Regions from separate parts of the Blautia sp. AF32-4BH genome, predicted to be linked through region 1. Evidence: a T-box and tRNA genes for the amino acid it is inferred to sense, from the RefSeq annotation. Region 1 holds a T-box; the other regions hold tRNA genes.
What was found. The T-box of region 1 lies ahead of DWZ44_RS11570 (valine--tRNA ligase). A T-box ahead of a tRNA ligase gene usually reads a tRNA of that ligase, here a tRNA-Val.
Positions count from the first base shown of each region.

Region 2: it has a tRNA-Val gene. The T-box ahead of DWZ44_RS11570 (valine--tRNA ligase) is inferred to sense a tRNA for this amino acid. The anticodon was not compared.
Region 3: it has a tRNA-Val gene. The T-box ahead of DWZ44_RS11570 (valine--tRNA ligase) is inferred to sense a tRNA for this amino acid. The anticodon was not compared.

Region 1 is NZ_QTVL01000008.1:123,919-127,952, forward strand. It holds gene DWZ44_RS11550 (hypothetical protein) at 1-222, shown strand, start outside; gene DWZ44_RS11555 (SseB family protein) at 306-746, shown strand; gene DWZ44_RS11560 (putative signal transducing protein) at 894-1,238, shown strand; gene DWZ44_RS11565 (MBL fold metallo-hydrolase) at 1,260-2,060, shown strand; T-box leader at 2,171-2,391, shown strand; gene DWZ44_RS11570 (valine--tRNA ligase) at 2,487-4,034, shown strand, end outside.
Region 2 is NZ_QTVL01000019.1:18,089-22,122, forward strand. It holds gene DWZ44_RS16185 (aldehyde dehydrogenase family protein) at 1-327, shown strand, start outside; gene DWZ44_RS16190 (LytTR family DNA-binding domain-containing protein) at 430-867, shown strand; gene DWZ44_RS16195 (DUF3021 family protein) at 881-1,324, shown strand; tRNA gene DWZ44_RS16200 (tRNA-Val) at 1,502-1,574, shown strand; tRNA gene DWZ44_RS16205 (tRNA-Met) at 1,595-1,668, shown strand; gene DWZ44_RS16210 (exonuclease SbcCD subunit D) at 1,783-2,916, shown strand; gene DWZ44_RS16215 (SbcC/MukB-like Walker B domain-containing protein) at 2,913-4,034, shown strand, end outside.
Region 3 is NZ_QTVL01000002.1:343,818-347,851, forward strand. It holds gene DWZ44_RS04390 (YdcF family protein) at 150-758, opposite strand; gene rffA (dTDP-4-amino-4,6-dideoxygalactose transaminase) at 765-1,898, opposite strand; tRNA gene DWZ44_RS04400 (tRNA-Met) at 2,088-2,161, opposite strand; tRNA gene DWZ44_RS04405 (tRNA-Val) at 2,195-2,267, opposite strand; gene DWZ44_RS18140 (hypothetical protein) at 2,352-2,519, opposite strand; gene purD (phosphoribosylamine--glycine ligase) at 2,699-3,970, opposite strand; gene purN (phosphoribosylglycinamide formyltransferase) at 3,976-4,034, opposite strand, start outside.

The DNA.
Region 1 (4,034 bases):
TACGGAAGCAGCGGCGGCTTTGAACTGGAGCTGACTCTGCCGTGGACGGAGGAAGGAAAACGCGGCTTCCGCCATCTGCAGATCGGAACGGATCAGGTGACGATTGCATTGATGCGGGAAGGGAAGTACGATCAGATCTTAAAGCGGATGGAAAACGTTTTGGATTTATCAAAAGAGTGCAGATTCTGCGGGGAAGATGGCATCTGGGTAGGCGCAGAGTAAAGGTCATCGGAAGTGCCGAAGCTGCCGGGGATGATGGTACACAGATTCTGTGTGGGAAAAGCGAAAAAGAAAGGACAAGAGCAATGGCAAAAAAAATGGAAACTCCAAAGGACGAAGGGCTGCAGGGGAATGAAACGATAGAGGAAGCAATTCTGGGACTGCAAAAGGAGCCGACGCCGGAACTGCTGGCACATGTGCTGACGGTAATCCGCCGCAGAATGAAAGAGGGCGGACAGGCGATTCTTTCCGTGGAACCGCCATCCGGCGACGATCAGATCCGGATCGGAACGGTAAAGAGCGCAGACGGAAAAGTCTGGTGGGCCGCGTTTACGAGCTTTGATGAGGAATTAAAGGGGAGCAGCAGCGTGAAATCTACGTTTCTCGTGAGTCTGGAACAGCTGATCCACATGGCATCCGAAACAAAGGAGATCAGCGGTGTGATTTTCAATCCGTGGAACCGCACGATCATGCTGGATCATACGCTGCTTTCGATTATCATCGGAGAAGAGAATGCAGGACATTGATATCATATTTCACTTGGCCAGATTACGATGCTGCTCACAATCAACTTCGATTACGGATTGCGTGGGTGATGATGCTGAGAGAAAAAAAGAAAATAGCATAAAATAGCGGAAGGTGGATCTAAGGCACAAAGCACAGGAGGGAAAGATATGGGGTATCGAAAGGTGTATCGTACGGTAGATGAACAGACTACAAAAAAGATGGTAAAGATGCTGCAGCGTCATGGAATCATGGCTTATGGAAAAAGCGAAGGAGCCGGAGAAATTCTGCAGATTACAACTGGAATACCGTATCAGGGACGCGTTGTTTATGTGAAGGAAGAGCAGGCAGAGGAGGCAAAAAAACGGATTGCCGACTGGGAGAAAAAAGGGGAATTTCCTGAGCCGCTCCGAACACAGTCCCATACGCCAAAAGCAAGAATTGCAGCTCTGATCTGGGTTATTATTATTGTTATGGGGATTTTATTTAACATAGGGTTCAGTATGTTCCGGTGAACAAAAGGGAGGTTTTACAAAATGGAAGGTTTTCAGGTAACAGAAATCGGAGAAAAAATTTACTGTATTCTTGACGCGGGAAATTCGTCATTCTATGTGGTAGAAGGAGAAGAGAAAGCGGCTGTGATTGATACCGGCATCACAGCAGGCGCAAAGATTCTGCCGGTGATAAGGGAGTTGACAGATAAGCCTCTGCTGCTGGTTATCACGCATGCGCACCCGGATCACATGTATCATATCGATGAGTTCAACGAGGTTTACATGTGCCACGACGAAAAGAAGATGGACCCGGAGACGCTCAGCGTACTGACAGCGGGAAAATTAAAACCGTGGGAGGAGATTCATGACATCCGTACCGATTCCGTGATTCCGCTCGGCGGCACAGAGCTGGCCGTCTGTCAGACACCGGGCCATACGCCGGGCAGTGTTGTCGTGCTGGAGACGAAACAGAATTACCTGTTCACCGGAGATGCGATCGGAAGCGGCTGCGGTGTCTGGATGCAGGTGCCGGGCGGAACGAGCCTGGAAGAGTATTACGATGGTCTGGTTGGTCTGATGGCGTGGCTGGTGAAAAAGGGCGGCCGCATGAAATTCTTCGGCGGTCATCACACGCAGGTGTTTGAATCGACGGCGCATCCGGTTTACAATCCGCTCAGCCTCGGCGTTCTCGCAGATCTCATCGACCTTGTGGATCAGGTGATCCACGGCGAAAACCTAGGACGGCCAAGCAATGCGAAGCCGTTTTCGAAAGAACAGGTCCGCTACGCGTCGTACGGCCGCGCAGAAATGCAGTACTGTGCATCGCGGATTCACCGAAAATAAGCGCGTGAAATCTTAAAACTTCCATAAGAAGAAAGGTTTTTGCCCGCGGCGGCTTGACAAAATAAAAAAACGCGATTATGATAAATGCAGTTTCTATTCCAACAGAAAAAGAAAAGGTTATGAGGAAGAGGAGTACATGGCAGGCCCCAAAAGAGAGGACGGTTCACCGGCTGAAAGGCTGTCCGGGAAGGTGGTCATGGAAGGTAGCTTCTGAACCGGAGAGCTGAAAAGCACAGAAGATGTGATGATTAGGTTCTCACGCATGAGTCACGTTACAGACTCCGAAACGAGATACAAATTAAGGTGGTACCGCGGAATTTTCGCCCTTTGCATGCATGTTATGTGTATGTGAAGGGCGTTTTTGATTTAAGACAAGCCTCTGCGGGAATAAATACCACAATACACCAAACATAAAAGGAGGATCTCATGAGCAAAGAACTCGCAAAGACCTACGATCCGAAAGGACTCGAGGACAGACTGTATCAGAAATGGCTGGATAAAGGATATTTCCACGCCACTGTAAACCCGAACAAAAAACCGTTTACCATTATGATGCCGCCTCCGAACGTAACCGGACAGCTTCACATGGGCCATGCACTCGACAACACCATGCAGGATATTCTCTGCCGTTTCAAACGGATGGAGGGATATGAAGTCCTCTGGCAGCCGGGAACCGACCATGCGGCGATTGCAACCGAGGTAAAGGTTACCAATATGCTCAAAGAGCAGGGCATCGACAAAGATGAAATCGGACGCGAAAAATTCCTGGAGCATTGCTGGGAGTGGAAAAAAGAGTACGGCGGACGCATCAACAGCCAGTTAAGAAAGATCGGCTCCTCCGCAGACTGGGAGAGAGAACGCTTCACCATGGACGAGGGATGCTCCAAAGCCGTAGAAGAAGTATTCTGCCGTCTGTATGAAAAAGGATGGATCTACAAAGGAAGCCGCATCATCAACTGGTGCCCGGTATGCCAGACTTCCATCTCCGATGCAGAGGTTGAATATCAGGAGCAGGCAGGCCACTTCTGGCACATCAACTACCCGGTAGTTGGAGAAGAAGGCCGCTTCGTAGAAATCGCAACGACCCGTCCGGAGACTCTGCTCGGCGATACTGCCGTAGCTGTCAATCCGGAGGATGAAAGATATACAGATATTGTAGGAAAAATGCTGAAGCTTCCGCTGACCGACCGTGAGATCCCGGTTATCGCAGATGCTTACGTAGACAAAGAGTTCGGAACCGGATGCGTAAAAATCACACCGGCACACGACCCGAACGATTTTGAGGTAGGAAAACGCCACAACCTCGAAGAGATCAACATCTTAAACGATGACGGAACCATGAACAACAAGTGCGGCAAATACGCCGGCATGGACCGCTACGAGGCAAGAAAAGCCATGGTAGAGGATCTCGAGAAGCTTGGCCTTCTTGTAAAAGTAGTGGATCACGTTCACAACGTAGGAACCCACGACAGATGTAAGACAACCGTAGAGCCGATGATCAAACCACAGTGGTTTGTAAAAATGGCGGATATGGCTGCCGCTGCCAGCGAAGCAGAGAAGAACGGGGAAGTAAACTTCATCCCGGATCGTTTCAGCAAGATTTATCAGAACTGGCTGAACAATATCCACGACTGGTGTATTTCCCGTCAGCTCTGGTGGGGTCATCGTATCCCGGCCTATACCTGTGATGACTGTGGCGAGATCACGGTTGTAAGAGGCGGAATGCCGGAAAAATGCCCGAAATGCGGCAGCACCCATCTCACTCAGGACCCGGATACCCTGGACACCTGGTTCAGTTCTGCTCTGTGGCCGTTCTCCACGTTAGGATGGCCGGAGAAAACACCGGAATTTGATTACTTCTATCCGACGGATGTTCTCGTAACCGGATATGACATCATTTTCTTCTGGGTTATCCGTATGGTATTCTCCGCACTGGAGCAGACCAAACAGGTTCCGTTCCACCACGTACTGATT
Region 2 (4,034 bases), on a different contig from region 1:
TATGGCAATGTGCTGATTATGAGCCCGTGGAATTACCCTGTTCTGCTGACGTTAGAACCGCTGGTAGATGCCATTGCGGCAGGAAATACTGCGGTGGTAAAACCAAGTGCTTATGCACCGGCTAGTGCAAATGCCCTGAAAGATCTGTTAGAAGAATGTTTTCCACCGGAATATGTTACCGTTGTTTTAGGCGGACGGGAGGAAAATCAGGTACTTTTACAGGAAAAATTTGATAAGATTTTTTTCACAGGAAGCGCAGCATCGTGGATAAAAAGACATGGATGGATTTTCCGATCCGCTATCAGCCGTATACAGCAAAAAAGTTGAAACTGATTCGAATATTTTTATACAGCATACCATACAAGGGATAGACATCTCCAAGAAAATTCGATATAAAAGAGGATAGGGAAAAGAAAAGAGGGGACCAATGTGAAGATAACGATCATCAATCCATTTCCGGACGAAGAGGAAGAAATCATCATCAAATGCCGTGTGCTGACGGATGATATCAACCATCTGATCTGCAAACTGAAAAACGGGGATCGGAAAATTACGGGATACGATGCAAAAGGAATTACTCTTCTGGCACTTCCGGATATTTTTTATTTTGAGGCAACGGACAATAAGGTTTTTGCCTATGGACAAAAGAATGTTTATGAAGTTAAAGAAAAACTGTATCAGTTAGAAGAACAGCTGGTGTCTTTTCCATTTATGCGGGCCTCCAAATCCATGATTCTAAATCTGGACAAAATCCGGCATCTGTCGCCTGCTTTTGGCGGCAGATTTGAAGCGTTACTCGAAAATGAGGAAAAAGTGATTATTTCCCGGCAGTATGTGCCGGTTCTGAAAGAACGACTGGGATTGTAGGGAGGCGAAAACAATGATGAATAAAATAAAAATTCTTGCAAATATTTTTTCGAAAATTACCGTGTGCGTTCTGCTTGCATCCGCGATCTATATTACTGTGATGTGCGGTCTGGATGCCCAGATCAGTGTCATGATTCTCTGGCAGATTCTTCTGGTTTCCGCTGTATGCTCCATCCCGATTCTGATGTACCCGGATGAGGAAGGAAAAGAAGTATCCAAACAGGGCATGATTGCACGGCAGATCATCTATTTTATCTATGCCAATTGTGCTGTCCTGGGACTTGGCAGAGCATTCGGATGGTTTTACTTCAGCAAAGCTAAAATGGTCGTGCTGATGGAGGTTTTGATTATTGGAGTTTATGTTACGGTGAATCTGATCGTATATGTAAATGACCATATGGTGGCGGAAAGCATGAACCAGAAACTGAAAGAGATGAGAAAGCGGAAAGATGCATAGAAAAAATAACTTTGGATAGTTAAAGACAGCGTATGCCGGAAGGACATGAAATCGCTGGTATTGTAGAAACAAAAGAAAAAATTTGAAAAATTTCAAAAAATATCGTTGACAAACAGAACAAAGCGTGCTAATATACATATTGTCAGCAGGACGTAAGAACTGCTAGAAAACAGATATGGGGTCTTAGCTCAGCTGGGAGAGCATCTGCCTTACAAGCAGAGGGTCACAGGTTCGAGCCCTGTAGGCCCCATACTTCTAAAAATATAGTATGGCGAGATAGCTCAGTTGGCTAGAGCACGCGGTTCATACCCGCGGTGTCGAGGGTTCGAATCCCCCTCTCGCTACGAAAGAGAGAGCTCCTGCGAAAGCAGGGGCTTTTGTTGTTTTACGTTCGGAGGGGGCTGCCAGTGGCGGGCCCTGCAGATTACAATACCATGGAAAATGACAGGGAGGCGCTTATGAAATTATTCCACTTATCCGATCTCCACATCGGAAAGCGAGTCAATGAATTTTCGATGATCGAGGATCAGAAGTACATTTTGTCGCAGATTCTGCATGCTGCAAAAAGAGAGAGACCAGATGGCGTACTGCTTTCCGGAGATATTTACGACAGTACGATTCCAAGTGCAGAAGCGGTTCAGGTTTTTGATGCGTTTCTGACAGAGCTTTCCACCAATCGGATTCCCACTTTTATCATCAGTGGAAACCATGATTCCGCCGAGCGTCTGGCATTTGGATCCAGCCTGATGGGAAAAAGCGGGATCTATTTTTCAAAGGTATACAATGGAACGATAGAGAAAATTCCGCTGCAGGATGCGTATGGCACGGTGTGGATTCATCTGCTTCCGTTTTTACGGCCTGCGGTGGTGCGTCATGCCCTGCCGGAGCGTGCGGAAGAAGTAATGTGTACAGCGGATGCAGTTCGGATTGCACTGGAACAGGATCTGGTTGATGAACAGGATCGAAATGTGATTCTGGCCCACCAGTTCGTAACCGGGGCAAAACGATGTGATGCAGAAGAACTGCAGGTTGGCGACTTGGATCAGATTCCGGCAGAATTGTTTGAAAAGTTTGATTATGCTGCACTGGGGCACATCCACAGCCCACAGAAGGTGGAAAGAGATACGGTTCGCTATTGCGGTTCGCCGCTGAAATATTCTTTTTCGGAAGCAGGACAGGAAAAAACGATTACGGTGATCGAATTAAAAGAAAAAGGAACGGTGGAGCTTAGAACAATTCCATTAAAGCCCTTGCACGATCTCAGGAAAATCCGGGGGACGTATCTGGAAGTCACGGCAAAAACATTTTATGAGAACAGCGACTGCGAGGATTACCTTCTGGTGACGTTGACGGATGAAGAAGATGTGCCGGATGGAATGGCAAAACTCCGAACGATCTATCCGAACCTGATGCGCCTGGAGTACGATAACAAAAGAACCCGGTCTGCTGCAGACATTGGCACGGCGGAACGAGTGGAGGAAAAATCAGAACTGGAACTGTTCCGGGAATTTTATGAATTACAGAATAATCAGAGCATGACCGCACAGCAGAAAGCGCTGGTGGAAGAATTGTTACGGGGGATGAAGGCATGAAACCAAAGAAATTAGTCATCAGTGCATTCGGACCGTATGCGGACCGGATGGAACTTGATTTTGACCGGCTTGGCGGCGGTCTGTATCTGATTACGGGGGACACCGGCGCGGGAAAAACAACGATTTTTGATGCCATCACGTTTGCGCTTTACGGGGAAGCGAGCGGTGAAATCCGGAAAGGCGAAATGTTCCGCAGTAAGTATGCAAAACCGGAGGTGCGTACCTTCGTAGAGCTTACGTTTACGTATCAGGGAAAGGACTATACGGTAAAGAGAAACCCGGAATATCTGCGCCCGAAGGACCGCGGACAGGGCATGACGATGGAGAAAGCGAATGCAGAACTGATTTTTCCGGATGAGCGGCAGCCGGTTACGAAAACTTCGGAAGTGACAAAGAAAGTGACAGAACTTCTCGGGCTGGATCAGCGTCAGTTCCGACAGATTGCGATGATTGCGCAGGGAGATTTCCAGAAGCTTCTGCTGACAGGAACAGCGGATCGGAGTGAAATTTTCCGGAAAATGTTTCACACAGAGATTTATCAGGAGCTGCAGAAGCGTCTGCGGGAAGCAGCAAAGGAGCGCTGGAAAATATACGATGAAAAGAAACGCAGCATCAGCCAGTATCTGGAAAATGTTGTCTGCCCGGAAGAGGCAGAATGGAAAACAGAGTTTGACCGGCTGAAGAAAAATAAATTCGACGGCCAGGTTATGCGCGGTATGGAACTGCTTGCACGCTGCATCGAATGGGACGATGAGAAATTAAAGGCGCTGCAAGACGAGCAGAGTACGCTAAATGAAGAGATCGAAAAGAAAAACCAGCTTTTGGGAAAAATAAAAGAGCGACAGACGAGACAAAAAGAGAAAGAGCAGAAAGAAAAAGAATGGGAGACTCTGCTTCCGAAGGAAGAAGAAAAGAAAAAGAGAAGTGAGCAGGCAGAGAAAGAGGCAGAGATTTGTAAGCAGTTGGAAGAGCGGATTCGGGAAGAAAAAGTGTGTCTGGAACTGCTGCGAAAAGTGCAGCAGGAGCAAAGTGCAATGACACAGCTGCAAAAGGAACTGCAGGCAGCAACAGAAGCAAAAGAACAGCTTCAGACAGAGCAGGAGCGTGCAAAAAAAGTC
Region 3 (4,034 bases), on a different contig from region 1:
CGGAGTCTGACATGTCGAGAATAGTTCGACTGTGACTTTCCTCATGTCAGTGGAGGATACCGATTTCTCTCCGCCTACCACTGCCGTTATGTTTCTTTTAACAATTCATCCCACCGCTTTAGAAGCGGGGGACTTCTTGTCTACTGGTGTTAAAATTCAGAATCCGCCGGCAGTTCCCGCAGAATCTTGTGGAACTGACCGCCGCAGCGCTCCATTTCTCCTAACACCTGGTCGATCCATTCACCCTTTGTATGCCAGTTTTCTCTGGTGAACTCAATATCCGAAGGACAGACAAAAAACTCTGTCTCCGGGTAGACAAGCTGGTAATACAGAATACACCGTCTCGCATGGAGATTCCGGCAGCAGAGGATCGCTTTTTTTACCTTGATGCCCGCCGCATCTGTCACTTCCCGTGACCGCAGTGCATTTTCATACGTATACGTCGCCTGGTCTTCGCGCAGAATCGCTTTCTCCGGCACGCCGTTTTTCTGCAGTACCGTCCGCAGAAACTCCCACTCGGTTTCATAGTTCCCGCCGTACTGCTCCGCAAGATCCTGTACACCGGCGAAATGCCCGAGCACAGTACTGTATCTTCCCGACGGAAGCACATACGGCGCAAATCCTTCTTTCCAGAGTTCTGCCGCGTGCGCCGCCATCTGCGGATATCCGTTTCCCGGCACAAAAATCACATCGGCTTTCTGCGGCTCATCCTTCACGAAAATATAGTCCGTAAAGTAGTTTAAAAACTTCTCATACATGAAATGTTACCACTCTTTAAAGCCCATGAGGCACTCTACGACATATGCCATATCCTGTTCAGACAGGCTGTAGAACATCGGCAGACGCATCAGGCGCTCGCTCTCTTTTGTTGTGTATTTGTCCTCTCCGTGGAAAACACCGAACTTCTGTCCGGCCGGGGAGGTATGGAGCGGAACGTAATGGAAGACACACATCACACCGCGCTCTTTCATATAGTTGATCAGTTTTGTACGCACTTCCAGATTTCTTGCCTTGATGAAGTACATATGTGCATTATGTACACAGCCTTCCGGCACAACCGGCTGCTCGATCTTTCCAGCCTCAGCCAGCGGACGGAGCTGCTCATGGTAATAGTTGTAGATGGCCATCCGCTTTCTGTCGATTTTCTCATGTTCCTCGAGTTCTGCAAGCAGGTAAGCCGCATTCATATCACTCGGCAGATAGGAGGAACCGTAGTCGATCCAGGTATATTTGTCGATCTGTCCGCGGAAAAACTTGCTGCGGTTCGTTCCCTTTTCACGAAGGATCTCTGCTTTTTCCAGATAATTCTCATCCTGGAACAGCAGCGCGCCGCCCTCTCCCATCGTATAGTTTTTCGTCTCATGGAAGCTGTAGCAGCCAAAATCGCCGATCGTTCCAAGGGCTTTTCCCTTGTAGTACGCGCTCACGCCCTGTGCCGCATCCTCTACAACCTTCAGGTTATGGCGTTTTGCAATATCCATGATGGTATCCATTTCACAGGCAACGCCCGCATAGTGAACCGGAACAATCGCTTTTGTTTTTTCGGTGATAGCATCCTCAATCTTGGTCTCGTCGATGTTCATCGTATCCGGACGGATATCCACGTAGACGATTTTTGCTCCGCGCAGAACGAAGGCATCTGCAGTGGAAACAAACGTGTAGGACGGCATGATCACTTCGTCGCCCGGCTGAATCTCAGACAGGTAAGCTGCCATTTCCAGTGCATGGGTGCAGGATGTCGTAAGCATCGCATGTTTTACGTTGAAATTGTCCTGCATCCAGGCAGAACATTTCTTCGTAAAAGGACCGTCGCCGCACAGCTTGTTGTTTTCCTCTGCCGCCTGGCGGATGTATTCCAGTTCTGTTCCAATAAAAGGTGGTTTATTAAACTCTATCATTGTTTTTTCCTTATCTTTCTTCTATCCATTACTGTTTTATTTACTTTCAGAGCCCAAAACAAGCTCTTAGGTAGTCTTATTTTCTCACAAATCCCTGTGGATTTCAAGACACGATTTTGACATGACAGCCATATCATCATACTGTCCATAAAGCCAAAAGAACCCTTGATTTCTCAAGGGTTCCATAAGTAGCGAGAGGGGGATTCGAACCCTCGACACCGCGGGTATGAACCGCGTGCTCTAGCCAACTGAGCTATCTCGCCATATTCATTTTCAACACCGTTTTTCATAAAATATGGGGCCTATAGGGCTCGAACCTATGACCCTCTGCTTGTAAGGCAGATGCTCTCCCAGCTGAGCTAAGACCCCACATCAGTGTTTTATCTGTTGGCTTTTTATCTGTATCACCAACCGACTTCGTTAGTATAGCATTCCACCCGCCAAATGTCAACACTAATTTTCAAATTTTTTCGATTTTTTCAACTTTTTCTCCCGCCACTCTTTCAGGTACTGCTCCTGTTCCAGATCTTCCCGTTCTTTCTCCCATCCTGCCGCCCGGCAGAGCGTCCATGCAAGCAGAAGAAATACGGCAAAAATCCCCGCCAGACAAACGATTCCCATCTTTTCCGACCGCCTTTCCTGTTCTGATTCTGCTAAAAAGCAAAGGATCTCCTTACTATTGTATCCGGAACGGCGGCGCTTTATTCCCTTTTCTGAATAAAAAGACAAAGCCGCCAGATTTCCCTTTCACCGGGATTCTGGCGGCTCCATTTTACTCAAAATTAAAATTCACATTCACGTTACGCTTCGTCAATCGCTTTTCCAATATCATGGCGGTAATATTTATTGTCAAAGTCAACCCATTCAACAGCCTTATATGCATTCGCACGTGCCTCTTTCAGGGTATCGCCAAGTGCTGTCACGCCGAGTACACGGCCTCCGTTCGTCACGATCTCGCCGTCCTTGAACTTCGTTCCGGCGTGGAAGCAGTAGTAGCCCTCATGCTCTTTGAACGTCTCGAGTCCGCGGATCGGGAATCCTTTTTCGTAGGAAACCGGATAACCGTTCGAAGCCAGTACGATGCAGACACACGCATTATCTGCAAACTGCAGGTCGATCTGGTCGAGAGTTCCGTCGATGCAGGCTTCAAATACATCAATGATGTCTGTCTTCATACGAGGAAGCACAACCTGTGCCTCCGGATCGCCGAAGCGGGCATTGTACTCGAGCACCTTCGGTCCGTCCGGTGTCAGCATCAGTCCGAAGAAGATAACTCCCTTAAACGGTCTTCCCTCGGCTGCCATCGCATCTACGGTCGGCTGATAGATATATTTCTTACAGAACTTATCCACTTCTTCGGTATAAAACGGACTCGGGGAGAAGTTGCCCATACCGCCGGTGTTCAGGCCGGTGTCGCCGTCTCCTGCTCTCTTGTGATCCTGTGCGGAACTCATCGTCTTGATCGTCTTTCCATCCACAAAGGAGAGAACGGAAACCTCACGCCCCGTCATAAACTCCTCGATGACCATCTCGTTTCCGGCACTGCCGAATTTCTTGTCGAGCATGATCGTCTTGACGCCCTCTTTTGCTTCCTCTAAGGTGTTGCAGATCAGAACGCCTTTTCCAAGCGCCAGACCGTCGGCTTTCAGTACGATCGGGAATTTTGCGGTTTCCAGATACTTCTCTGCCGCCTCCGGATCGGAGAATGTCTCGTATGCCGCCGTCGGGATATGGTATTTTTTCATCAGGTCTTTGGAGAACGCTTTCGATCCTTCCAGTATTGCCGCATTCTTTCTTGGTCCGAATACGCGCAGTCCCTCTGCCTCAAACGCATCGACAACACCGCCGACCAGCGGATCATCCATGCCGATGACGGTCAGGTCAATCTCTTTTTCTTTCGCAAAAGCAACGAGCTTGTCAAACTCCATCGCTGCAATATCGACACACTCTGCGTACTCCGCAATTCCTGCGTTTCCAGGAGCGCAGTAAATCTTGTCTACCTTCGGGCTCTGTGCCACCTTCCAGGCAATCGCATGCTCTCTTCCGCCGCTTCCTACAATCAGTACTTTCATCGCTCTTACTCCTTTATCTTTACGTGTCCGTCTTCTACCGTTACCTTTCCATTTGCAATCAGAT